One region of the Mesorhizobium sp. M0751 genome, then DNA from elsewhere that is predicted to be linked to it. Evidence: predicted binding sites of a transcription regulator. Region 1 holds the regulator's gene; the other holds the start of a gene.
What was found. Region 1 encodes LexA, which represses DNA repair genes until DNA is damaged. Its sites were predicted from a motif close to TGTTCNNNNTGTGTTCNG; they were not measured.

Region 1 (6,512 bases):
GGCGAGATTGCTGCTGCGCTGATCGTCGGCGTGCGCGCCGGCATTCCCGAGGAGATCAACGAAGCGATGCGGCGTACAGGCATCTATCACATCATCTCTATCTCGGGGCTGCATATGGCGTTGGTCGCCGGCACCATCATGGCGCTGCTGCGCGGCGCCTTTGCGCTGTTTCCCGATTTCTCATCGCGACGGCCGGTCAAGAAATATGCCGCGGCCACCGCGCTTTTTTCGATTGCGGCCTACCTCGTCTTTTCCGGCATTGTGGTAGCGGCCGAACGCAGCTTCATCATGCTGGCGGTGATGCTTATCGCCGTGCTGTTCGACCGGGCCGCGCTCACCATGCGCAACCTGGCGATCTCGGCCATCGCGGTCATCCTGGTGTCGCCGCACGAGGTGGTCGGTCCGAGTTTCCAGATGTCCTTCGCCGCGACGGCGGCCCTTGTCGGCGCCTATGCAGGCTGGTCCGATTACCGCGCCGGCAGGGCCGCCACGCCGCCGCTGCGGCGGTCGCCGCTACGCTTTGCCACGCGAAAGGTCCTGCTGGGCATGGGCGGCCTAGCGATGACCTCGATCATTGCAGGGAGCGCCACGGCGCTTTTCGCCATATGGCACTTCCAGCGCGTGGCGCCGCTCAGCCTGTTCGCCAATCTGGCCATCATGCCCATCGTCTCACTGGTCGTCATGCCCTTCGCCGTTCTCAGCGCGCTGGCGATGCCGTTCGGTGCGGATGGGCCGTTCCTCTATGTGATGGGCAAGGGGCTAACGGCGATGATCGCCCTGTCCGGGTGGATCTCCGAGCGCTCGCCGATCGATGCGGTCGGGCTGATTTCGCTGAGATCCGTCCTTCTGGTGACGATCGCCCTCGTCATTGCCAGCATGGCGACGACCTGGTTGCGGCTCGCGGCACTTCCTTTTGCGCTCGCCGGCTTGCTGACGACAACGCAGACGCGCGTACCCGATGTATTGATCTCGGAGGACGCACGGCTGGTCGCGCTGCCGATTGGGAGCGGTGAACTCGCGGTCAACCGGGCACGCCCGAATGAGTTCACCATCGACAACTGGAAACGCGCGCTCACATCAGAGGCTATCGTCGCGCCGGAAACACCTGGAAAGAACGACCCGCAATTCGACATTGCCGATCCGGCCGAACTACCGCCGGGCATGCCGTTCATTTGCGCGGACGGCCTCTGCCTTGCCAGGCATCCATCCGGCGCGATCATCGCGCAAGCCAAGGACCGCAATACTGCGCGGCCAGCCTGCGCCTTTGCCAGTTTGATCGTCATCGACGACGCCACCGCCCATAACCCCTGCTACTACGACCGGCTGGTCCTCGTCGTCACCAAACGGCAACTGGCGCGCGCGGGAAGTGCCGCCGTCTATTTCGATCCACAAGCGGCAACACGCGCCGAAATCCGTTTCGCAGTCGAAAAATCATACCGGCCCTGGCACGTGCAGCGGAAATTTTCACGCGCGGCGCGGGGCCTGCCGCCATACCGCAGGGCCGACAAACCCAAAGCCGGCGCCAAGGGCGGAGCTCAGTAGCGGCGGATCAGTCCGACGAGCTTGCCTTGCACCTTGACCCTGTCTGGTCCGAAGATGCGCGTCTCGTAGGCCGGATTGGCGGCTTCCAGGGCGATCGAAGCGCCCTTGCGGCGGAACCGCTTCAGCGTCGCTTCCTCCTCGTCGACCAGTGCCACCACGATCTCACCGGGGCTCGCCGTATCGGCATTGCGGATGATCACCGTGTCGCCGTCGAAAATGCCAGCCTCGATCATCGAATCGCCTTTGACCTCGAGCGCATAATGCTCGCCGCCCATGATCATATCCGGCGGCACCGAAATCGAATGCGTCTGGTGCTGGATGGCGTCGATCGGCACACCGGCGGCGATGCGGCCCATCACCGGGATCGAAACGGCGGCGACGACATCGTCGTCATTGCCGGCTGCAGGGACGCGCGACGATGTCGGCTTGCCCTGCCGAGGGGCGCCTTGCCCGAGGCTGCCCTGGATGACACTCGGCGAGAACTTGCGTGCCGCATTGAGGCCGGGGGCGATCGAGTCAGGCAGGCGCAGCACCTCCAGCGCACGGGCCCGGTTGGGCAAACGGCGAATGAAGCCGCGCTCCTCCAGTGCCGTAATAAGCCGGTGGATTCCCGATTTGGAAGCCAGGTCGAGCGCTTCCTTCATCTCGTCGAAGGAAGGCGGGATACCGCTTTCCTTCAATCTTTCGTGGATGAACATAAGCAGTTCGTGTTGTTTGCGTGTCAGCATAGCGACCCCCAACAGAATCAGAAAAACAAACCCAGAACAAACACTATCTGTTCCAGTTGTGTTCCGCAACTGTTTAAAGTTTAATGAATGCGTTAAGGCTCGGGAAACAAACGACGTCCCCTAACCGGGGTACCGCACTTTCACCGTCGCGAGCCTCATCGCCTTGATTCTGCTTTCGTTTGCGCCCTTCTGGCTTCCCGGAAGGCCACATTGGCATCGGCCGTCGGTCGGCAAATGGCACGGAAGTGAACCCTATCGAGTGTGCGGTTTGGTCAATGCACCGTGAACGAAACGAACTCAAAACGCCAACCTCGGGTTAGGTCCTGGTTTCCATCGCCTGGTCAGGCTGCTTCTCGCCGGTGGAGTCTTGCTGCGCGCAACCAGGTAATGGAAGAACAGTCGATGCGTGTCCGGCGTTGCGTTGGATCTTGGGGGAGCAGGCAAATCATGACAGGAATTCCCGATCTCGTGGCCGTAAAGGCGATGGATGCCGCGGATCCGCTGCGCGCGATGCGCGACCGCTTTGTGTTGCCGCAAGGAGTGATCTATCTCGACGGCAATTCGCTAGGAGCTGCTTCACGTGCCGCTTTCGATGAATTGCGCAAGGCCGCGACCGAAGAATGGTCGCATGATCTTATCCGCGCCTGGAACGCGGCCGGCTGGTTCAACATGCCGCTCGAACTCGGCGACCAGCTCGGGCGCCTGATTGGCGCCGCGGCCGGCCAGACGGTGGTCTGCGACACGACGTCGGTCAACATCTACAAGCTGCTGCACGCCGCCATGGCTATGCGACCGGAGCGGCAGGTCATCGTCGCCGAGGGCGATAGTTTTCCGACGGACCTCTACATGGCTGAGGGTGTGGTTTCGACGCGAAAAGATACGCTGCTGCGCCTCTCGGGGGTCGACGCGCCGAGCATCGAGGAGCTGATCGACGCACGCACCGCCGTGGTGCTGGTCAACCACGTCAACTACAAGTCGGGCGAACTGCGCGACATGCCGGCGCTGACGCGCAGGGCCCAGGAAGCCGGGGCGATGATCGTCTGGGATCTCTGCCACACCGCCGGTGCGATGCCAGTCGAGCTCGACAAGGCAAAGGCCGATTTTGCCGTTGGCTGCACTTACAAATATCTGAATGGCGGACCGGGCGCGCCTGCCTTCATCTATGCGGCTGAGCGGCATCTTGCCGACATCCAGCAGCCGCTCACCGGCTGGTGGGGCCATGCACGGCCCTTCGCCTTCGAGCCAGGCTATGCGGCCGGCACCGGCATCCGCCGGTTTCTGTGCGGCACCCAGCCGATCCTGTCGATGCGCACGCTGAAGGGCGCGCTCGACATCTGGAACGATGTCGACATGACGGCGGTGCGCAAGAAGAGCATTGCGCTGGCCGATCTGTTCATCGAGCTTGTCGAGGCAAAGTGCGGCACTTACGGGCTCACGCTCGAAAGCACGCGCGACGGGGAAAAACGCGGCAGCCAGATTTCATTCATGCATGAGCATGGCTACCAGATCATGCGCGCGCTGATCGAACGCGGCGTGATCGGCGATTTTCGCGCGCCATCGACCATGCGCTTCGGCTTCACCCCGCTCTATGTCGGCTATGCCGATGTCTGGCAGGCCGTCGAAGTGCTTGAGGACATCCTGCGCACCGGTGCGTGGAAGGATGCGCGCTTCGCCATCAAGGCGGCTGTCACTTGAGATTGATGCGAGAGCTGGAGCCGTGAGGCTGGCGACGACGCGCCGCGCGATGCTTACGGCTACGTTGCAAGGCCATATTGCCAGGGGAGGGCGCAGGGTGTTCGAACGTCACATTGCCGATTGGGATAACGCCTATGCCAACGGCGCCAATATAGCCGGCAGCGATCGCTGGCCGGCGGCCTGGATGGAGCCAGCGCGGGTTTTCCGCGACGTGCTTTCGACCGAGGGCAGGGCGCGGCTCGACTTGGCCTATGGCGATAAACCACGCAACCGGCTCGATCTTTTCCTGCCGGCCACCAAGCCCAAGGGGCTCGTGGTGTTCGTCCATGGCGGCTACTGGATGGCATTCGACAAGAGTTTCTGGTCGCATCTTGCCGCTGGCCCTGTTGATCGCGGCTATGCGGTTGCGATGCCGTCCTACACGCTCTGTCCGCAGATACGCATTGCCGGCATCGTCAAGGAAGTCGGCGCGGCGATCGGCACAGCGGCGGCGATGGTCGCAGGGCCGCTGATGCTGACCGGACACTCGGCCGGCGGCCATCTTGTTAGCCGGATGGTTACGGCGACGACGCCGCTGGCGCCCGAAGTGGTCCGGCGCGTTCGTCGCGTGGTGTCGATCTCGGGAGTGCACGATTTGCGCCCGATCATGTGCACCGGCATGAACGAGACGCTGGCGATCGATGAGGCCGAGGCGCAGGCCGAAAGCCCGGTGCTGCTGCGCCCGATGGACAAGGCCCGCCTGACCTGCTGGGCCGGCGGCGGCGAGCGCGCCGAATTCCTGCGCCAGAGCGCGGTGCTGGCCAACATCTGGATCGGCCTAGGTGCCTCGACCAGCTCTGTGGTCGAGCCTGACCGGCACCATTTCAACATCATCGACGGTTTGGCCGATCCAGACCATCCGCTGACCCAGGCCTTGATCTCGGAGTGAGGCAGGTTCAGCGTAGCATCAGCACGTCGCAGGGGGAGCCCGCCGCCGCGGCAGGCGCGAACGGCGCGCGAACGATCAATCCGTTGGCATCGGCCAGCATTTTCAGCATCGAGGAGTCCTGGATGCCGAACGGCGTCGCCACGAGCGTACCGGCGTCGTCTGTGACAACAGCCCGCACATAATCTTGCCTGAGATCGTTGGCCGGCATGGCAGCACCGAGCCGCACCTGACGTATATCCTGCTGAAAGGCGCGGCCGCCGAGCCGCGCCAGCAGCGGCTTCAGGAAGAGCTGAGTGCAGACCAGGCTTGCCACCGGATTGCCGGGCAGGCCAATGCAGCGAATGTCGCCCAGCCGCCCGAACATCAGCGGCTTGCCCGGCCGCATGGCGATCTTCCAGAAATCGAGCGTCATGCCTTGCCCGGTCAGCACGTCATGGACGAAGTCGTGGTCACCGACCGAGGCACCGCCCAGCGTGACGATGACGTTCGCGCCAGCCTTCACGGCCTTTTCAACCAATGCGGCGATCGCCTCCCTGTGGTCCGGTGCGATGCCAAGGTCGAGCGCGCGCGCACCGACCGACTGTGTGGCAGCGGCGACACCATAGGCGGTGGAGGAGATGATCTGGTCGGGGCCAAGATTGCTGCCCGGCGGCAGCAATTCGTCGCCGGTCGCGATGATGGCGAGCAGCGGCCGTTTGACCACGCGGACCTCGGGGTGGTTGGCCGACGCCGCCAGCGACAAGGCCGCCGGATCGAGCAGGCGGCCCTTGGGCAGCAGGACATCGCCCTTGGCGAAATCGAGCCCGAGGCGGCGGATGTTGCGCCCCTGCACAGTCGGCTCCGTCACTTCTACGACACCGCCGCCGAGATCGCGGACGTTCTCCTGGATGACGATGGTGTCGGCGCCTTCGGGAAGCGGCGCGCCGGTGAAGATACGCACGGCCTGCCCCTGCTGCACCGTTCCGGCAAAGCCGCGTCCGGCCGGCGCCACGCCGACCACCGAAAGCTTTGCCGGTACGGACGCGATATCGGCCGCCCGCACGGCATAGCCATCCATAGCGGAAGCGTTGAACGGCGGCTGGGTGCGGAGCGCCACAACCGGCTCCGCCAGCACGCGGTCGGCGGCATCCAGCAGTGCGACGCGTTCGCCCGGCAGCGCTCCTGCGCCGTCCAGCAGGCGCTCGAGCGCCTCGGCAACCGGGACCAGCGCCATTATCGGCCTGCCCCGGTGGCCCCGCCTCCGGTGATCTTGTAGTCGCCGGATTTGCCGCCGGTCTTTTCAACCAGCCTGATGCCCGAGATGACCATGGCGCGGTCGACCGCCTTGGCCATGTCGTAGATGGTCAGGCAAGCGACCGAGACGGCACTCAGAGCCTCCATCTCAACGCCGGTCTTGCCGGTGACGCGGGTCAATGCTGTCACCTTCAGGCCGGGCAGCGCGGCGTCCGCCTCGATATCGACAGATATCCTGGTCAGCAGCAGCGGATGGCAAAGCGGGATCAGTTCGTGCGTCTTCTTGGCCGCCATGATGCCGGCAATGCGCGCGGTGCCGAGCACGTCGCCCTTCTTGGCATCGCCAGCGAGGATCATGTCCAGCGTCTCGGACCGCATCGACACGA
Region 2 (6,512 bases), on a different contig from region 1:
TGCGGTTGACGGCCGCAATCTCGCGGGCCATGCGGTCAAGCGCCGCCTCGTAGAGCTGGCGTTCGGAATAGGACTGCTCCGGCTGGTTGTCGGCGCGGTAAAGGTCGCGCACCACTTCCGAGATCGAGATCAGATCGCCGGAGTTGATCTTGGCATCATATTCCTGGGCGCGGCGCGACCACATGGTGCGCTTGACGCGGGCGCGGCCCTGCACGACCTTCAGCGCGCGCTCGACATAATCCTCTTCCGACAGCTTGCGCATGCCGATCGAGGTCGCCTTGGCGACCGGCACCTTGAGGCGCATCTTGTCCTTCTGGAAGTCGATGACGAACAGCTCCAGCTTGTGGCCCGCGACTTCCTGCTCATCGATCGAGACGATCTGGCCGACACCATGCGCCGGATAGACGATGTACTCGCCGGTCTTGAAACCGTGGCGCGCTGCGGTGGACTTCTTCTGCGGGGTGATCGTTGCCATTACGCCCTGAACTCCTTGTTGTGGTACCGGCATCGTGCCGGCCCGAACTCGTGCGACCGGGGTGACCGGTCCTTAGCCACACAACGATGAACTCACCGGAAAGGCCAGGACCGGCAAATCGCAACATTGCGACCGCCTGCCCCAGATCGCTCTGGTCCGGATTGAGAAATTCACCTTTCAGTGATTTGGGGCGTTTGCGCCATAAATCGACGTTGTGTCACCGGCATGTTTGGCTCATGTAACACAAAAAGTCGGAAGAATCAAGGTTTTGCTGCACGCGCGAAGGCCATGCGCCGTCGCCGCCTGTCAAGGCAGTTAATGTATCACGTCTGTTACGCGGCGTCAGGCCGCCGCAGCCGGCAGGCTCGTCAATCGCCTTCGCCGGGCTCCGGGGAGAAATATTTCTCGAACTTGCCAGTTTCGCCATCGAAGTTCTTGGCGTCGGCCGGCGGCTCCTTCTTGGCGGTGATGTTGGGCCACTTCTCGGCATATTCGGTGTTGATCTGCAGCCATTTGTCGAGGCCCGACTCGGTGTCGGGCTTGATCGCGTCGGCCGGGCATTCCGGTTCGCAGACGCCGCAATCGATGCACTCGTCCGGGTGGATGACGAGCATGTTCTCACCTTCGTAGAAGCAGTCGACCGGACAGACCTCAATGCAGTCCATGTATTTGCATTTTATGCAATTGTCGGTCACGACGTAGGTCATTGGTCGGCTCCGGGACGTCCCATTTTGTTGGGCTTTTTTGGTGAGGTAACGCCTTTGTCCGCTGGTGGCAAGGGCGGCCCTTGCCGGCGGTGGCGCGGTTTCCGGAATGGAATTCCAGAGGGCCGGCAAAGCGGACGTTCGAGTTTGCTCAATCGTCGCCGAGCAGGTGGTCGGTCTGGCGGCGTTCTTTCTTCGTCGGGCGGCCGCTGCCGGCCTCGCGCAACGGCGGCACCGCATCGGGAAGCGCCTCGCCCTTGGGCACCGGGGGCGGCGACATATCCTCGTAGAGCAGGCGGGCTTCTTCGGCCGGGCCACGCCGTACGCCGGTGCCAAGGACTTTCCAGACGAAGATCCGCCGCTCCAGCGTGATGGTCAAAACGTCGCCCGGCCGGACCGTATCGGAGGCCTGCGCTGCTTTGTCGCGATTGATGCGGACGCGTCCGGCGACCACCAGCTTGGCTGCCAGGGTGCGCGATTTTACCGCGCGCGAGAAGAACAGCCACTTGTCGATGCGCTGGCGGGCATCAGTGACCATCGGACGAGCAGCTTACTTCTTCAGCTGGTCGCGCAACGCGGCGAGCTTGGCGAAGGGCGAGTCCGGATCGAAGCGGACCGGGCGTTCCTCACGCGGCTTTGGCTGGAAGGCGGGTTTTGCGCCTTGGGCGCCGCCTTTGCCGTCCTGCCGGCCAGCCTTCCAGTCGGGCCGATTTTCGCGCCGGTCGGGACGTTCGCCTTGCGGCTTGCCGGCGCGCTGCTCCGCCGCCTCGCCTTGCGGCCTCGGCTTGAACTTGCTGCGGTCGAAGCGCGGCTTGCCGGCGCCGTCGCGCTGGTCGTGGCGCCCCTGACGGGCGGGCCCGTCGCCCGGCGTCGGTTGCGCGCCGGCATCTACCGGCGCATCGACGCGGCCGCCCGGCGCAGCTTGACCATTGCGCGCACGATTGTCCCGATGATTGTCCCGGGGGCGGTTGTCATGCTGGCGATGACGTGGGCGCTGGTCGAAACGAGCCTGCCGCCACAACAGGATGGGTTTTGGCTCCTCGGCTTCTGGAGCAGCTTCGCCGGCGACGGCTTCCGCCGTTGCTGCAGGTTCGGCCGGCGATGCTTCCGCAGTTTCGAAAACCGGCGGCTCTGCCGGTGCCGTAGCCTCAGTTTCCGCCCCAAGTTCCGCCCTTGGCTCAGCCGCGGGTTCCGCAGGCGCTTCAGCAGTCGCCTCGGCGGCGGGCCGGGTCTCTTGCGTGACTTCTGCCGCAGCTTCTGGGGCTGGAGCTTCCGCGACAGGCTCTGCCGCCGCTTCGGTCGCGGCTTCGGCTGCAGCCTCCGCAACTGGGGTCGCATCCGACACTGGTTCGGAAACCTCCGCCTGCGGCTCTGCCGCGGCAGATGCTTCCGCTATCCTCGCCTGCTCGACTCGCGCAGCCTCTTCCGCCGCCTGCTTTGCAGCGGCAGCTTCACGCGCGGCATTGTCCTGTGCTTCGAGCCGCGCCTTGACCTCGGCTGCCGGTTTGGCATCGGCGCGATAGCCGAGTCCCTTCAGGATTTCTTCCATGTCGTCGGCGGTGGCGCCGAGAATCGACATCATCGGCGGCGTCACCATGAAGGACTGACCGTCATAGGCGCCGTCGGGGCGAGGGCCGAGGCCCGGCTTCCAGTTGGTCGCCGGCCGGATCAGGTCGGCCAGCCGTTCGAGAATGTCGACGCGCACAGCACGCCGGCCAAGATTGCGGTAGCCGGCCAGCTTGTAGAAGGTCTTGTCGAAGGTCGGATCGATGACCACCGAGGTGCGGCCGGAGGCCAGTGCGTGAACGACATCGCCGAAGCCGGGCTTGTCCTTGCCGTCGTTTCTCAGCGCCCACAGCAGCGTTATCAACCCGGCCGGCGCCGGTTTGATCAGCGCCGGCACGAAGACATGATAGGCGCCGAAGCGCACGCCGAGACGGCGAAGCGCCGCGCGGCCTTCCTGGTCGAGCGACTTCATCTCGTCGGCAATGTCGCGACGGTTGATGAGGCCGAAATGCTCGACAAGCTGGAAAGCGATGCCGCGGCCGATGCCGGTGATCTGCTCGGCATTCTTGAGATCGACCAGCGGCTTCAGCAGGGATTCGATCTGGAAATTGACGAAGCGCTCGGCGCGCGCCGCAACCTTGTCGCGGGCCGGGCCGGTGAGTTGCTCGTCGGCGAGCAGAACGAGACGCGGCTTCAAAGCGTCTTCGCCGGCAACCAGCGTGCCGATCGGGGCGCCGATCCAGCGCAGCGTGCCATCCGAACCCAGCGCAATGTCGCCATTGGCAGAGGCGCCGAAGCGCTCGGCCCGCGCCTCGAACTCGGCGGCAAGCGCCTTCTGCGCCGCCGCCCGCACTGCCTTGGCGTCCTCGCCGCCGGCGCTCTGGTCGGCGGTGAAGCGGAAACCCTGCAACTCGCCGACGTGATGGCCTTCGACGAGGACAGTTCCGGTTGGGCTGATTTCGGCTTCAGGCATCGTGTTTTCTCTAAGGCGCCGCATGAGGACGGAAGTCCTGCGGTCTACAAAACGTTTCGTCAACCGCTCATGCAGCGCATCCGACAATCTGTCTTCGATTTCGCGCGTCTTTTCCTGCCAGTGTGCCCGATCGGCCAGCCAGCCGGGCCGGTTGGAAACGAAGGTCCATGTGCGGATCTGGGCAATCCTGTGCGATAGCGTGTCGATGTCGCCTTCGGTGGTATCGGCACGGCGCACCTGCTCGGCCATGTAGTTCTCGTCGACATGGCCGTGCCTGGCAAGGTCCATGTAGATGGAGGCGATCAAGTCGGCGTGCTGGGCCGGCGCGATCTTCCTGTAGTCGGGCAGCGCGCAGGCTTCCCACAGCAGCGCCACGCGTCTGGCATCGGTGGTGAGTGCCCGGACGTCCTCGTCGCGCGACAGATGCTCGAGCGCCTGCGCGTCTACTGCCGGCAGTGCGCGCGTCAGACCTTCGACCGGGGCGTTGGTCTCAATCGAGCGCTTCAGCGCATCGAGGTTGGCGAAATCGAAATGCGCGGTGCGCCACTGCAGCACTTTCACCGGGTCGAAATCATGCGCCTCGATCTTCTTGACCAGTTCCTCATCCAGCGGATCGACCTGGCCGGTGACGCCGAAGGTGCCGTCGCGCAGATGCCGGCCGGCGCGGCCGGCAATCTGGCCGAGCTCGGCCGCCGTCAGGTTGCGGTACTGGTAGCCGTCGAATTTACGGTTCTGGGCGAAGGCGACGTGTTCGAGGTCGAGGTTGAGGCCCATGCCGATGGCGTCGGTGGCGACGAGGTAGTCGACGTCTCCCGACTGGAACAGCGCCACCTGGGCGTTGCGGGTGCGCGGGCTGAGTGCGCCGAGCACGACGGCGGCACCGCCCTGCTGGCGGCGGATCAGCTCGGCGATGGCATAGACCTCGTCGGCCGAGAAAGCGACGATCGCGGTGCGCCGCGGCAGGCGGGTCAGCTTCTTCGAGCCGGCATAGGCAAGGTGCGATAGCCGTGGCCGGGTCACCACCGACACGCCCCGCAGCAGGCGCTGCAGGATGCCGTGCATGGTGGCCGCACCCAGCAGCAGCGTCTCCTGGCGGCCGCGCAGATGCAGGATGCGATCGGTGAAGATGTGGCCGCGTTCGAGATCGCCGGCGAGCTGGACCTCGTCGATGGCAACGAAGGCGGCGTCGGTCTCGCGCGGCATCGCTTCCACGGTGCAGACCGAGTATTTCGCGCCAGCCGGCTGGATCTTTTCCTCGCCGGTGATGAGCGCAACCTTATGGGCGCCGACCTTCTCGCAGACGCGCGTATAGACCTCGCGGGCAAGCAGCCTGAGCGGCAGGCCGATGACGCCGCTTTCATGCGCCACCATCCGTTCGATGGCGAGATGGGTCTTGCCGGTGTTGGTCGGGCCGAGCACGGCCGTCACGTCTCGACCCGACAGGATCAGCGGTTCAGTGTGTTTCGGATGGATGTTCATCGGCCTGGAAATAAGGCTCTCTGCCTCGCATTGTCGGGAGCGCGCCCATATTGGCCGCGTATGACAGGCGACACATAGGGATTTCGGGCGCGAAGCGAAAGCGGAATGTGCCGAGGGCGGGCCGATTGGTAGCTTCAAAGCCAAAAATCTGTTCCCGATTAACAGTTGGAACGAGTCTGGAACGAATCAGCGACGAATCACTGACTCGCGCTGATTCAGGTTTTGTTCACGGCTACATCTGGGCTTTCTGCCGGCGAATCTCACCACATGCTGAATCCCGGAAACTGGCCCGATTCATGCAGGCGGCATCCAAGCCAGCACCACGGTTAACCTTTGCCGGTGAATGATCGTGGCCGGCCAACCTGCTTCGCGCAACATTATGAAATTATTGATGTTTCCTAATGCGCTTCAATCATTTCGAGGGTGTTTTCAGCTCTCGCCGTTAACGTTCCGCTCAAAGCCGGAACGAATCGGCGACGAATCAGAGATAGCCGAAGTTTCTTGGTTTGTTCACTGCAACATGTTGTGTTGTGAACAGCTTTTCCACCGAGAATCCACATGCTGCCGGGCGGTTTTTGCACAGGTTGCGCAGCGGCCGTTAACCTTTGTGTACCGAATTGGGGCAGCGTGTTGCATCGAGATCTTGCAACGGGAAGACCGCTATAGAAACGGGCCGTTTTGCAGGCCCGTTCGTCCAAGCGCGTATCTATCTCAACGTAAAGATAAACGGTCAGGCGATGTACTGACCGCCATTGGCTGATATGGTCGAGCCGGTGATGAAACCGGCATCGTCGGAAGCGAGGAAGACGACGCAGCGCGCGATCTCCTCCGGCTCGCCGAGACGGCCGACCGGGATGTGCGGGATGACGCGCTCGTTAAGCACCTTCTCGTCCATCGCCTTGACCATCTCGGTGGCGATGTAGCCGGGGCAGATGACGTTGACGGTGATGCCGGCGCGCGCGCCTTCCTGGGCCAGTGCCTTGGTGAAGCCGATATCGCCGGCCTTCGAGGCCGAATAGTTGACCTGGCCGACCTGGCCTTTCTGGCCGTTGATCGAGGAGATGGTGATGATGCGACCGAACTTGCGGTCGCGCATGCCGCCCCACAACGGATGTGTCATGTTGAAGACGCCGGAAAGGTTGGTGTCGAGGACCTCTTTCCATTGCTCGCGCGTCATCTTGTGGAACATCGCGTCGCGAGTGATGCCGGCATTGTTGACCAGCACCGAGACGGGACCGAGATCGGCCTCGATCTGTTTGATGCCGGCGGCGCAGGCCTCGTAGTCGGCGACCGACCATTTATACACCGGGATGCCGGTTGCGGCCTTGAACTTTGCCGCCGCTTCCTCATTGCCGGCGTAGTTTGCGGCCACCGA

Region 2: the regulator LexA is predicted to act here: its motif matches at 5,304-5,321, upstream of NKI19_RS03690 (helicase-related protein).

The regions. Positions count from the first base shown of each region.
Region 1 covers NZ_JAMYPH010000006.1:8,548-15,059, reverse strand. Annotated here, with positions in the region: gene NKI19_RS11920 (ComEC/Rec2 family competence protein) at 1-1,542, shown strand, start outside; gene lexA (transcriptional repressor LexA) at 1,536-2,270, opposite strand; gene kynU (kynureninase) at 2,718-3,965, shown strand; gene NKI19_RS11905 (hormone-sensitive lipase) at 4,063-4,893, shown strand; gene NKI19_RS11900 (molybdopterin molybdotransferase MoeA) at 4,901-6,106, opposite strand; gene moaC (cyclic pyranopterin monophosphate synthase MoaC) at 6,106-6,512, opposite strand, start outside.
Region 2 covers NZ_JAMYPH010000002.1:205,112-211,623, reverse strand. Annotated here, with positions in the region: gene NKI19_RS03705 (CarD family transcriptional regulator) at 1-475, opposite strand, end outside; gene fdxA (ferredoxin FdxA) at 844-1,182, opposite strand; gene NKI19_RS03695 (RNA-binding S4 domain-containing protein) at 1,331-1,717, opposite strand; gene NKI19_RS03690 (helicase-related protein) at 1,730-5,137, opposite strand; gene phbB (acetoacetyl-CoA reductase) at 5,868-6,512, opposite strand, start outside.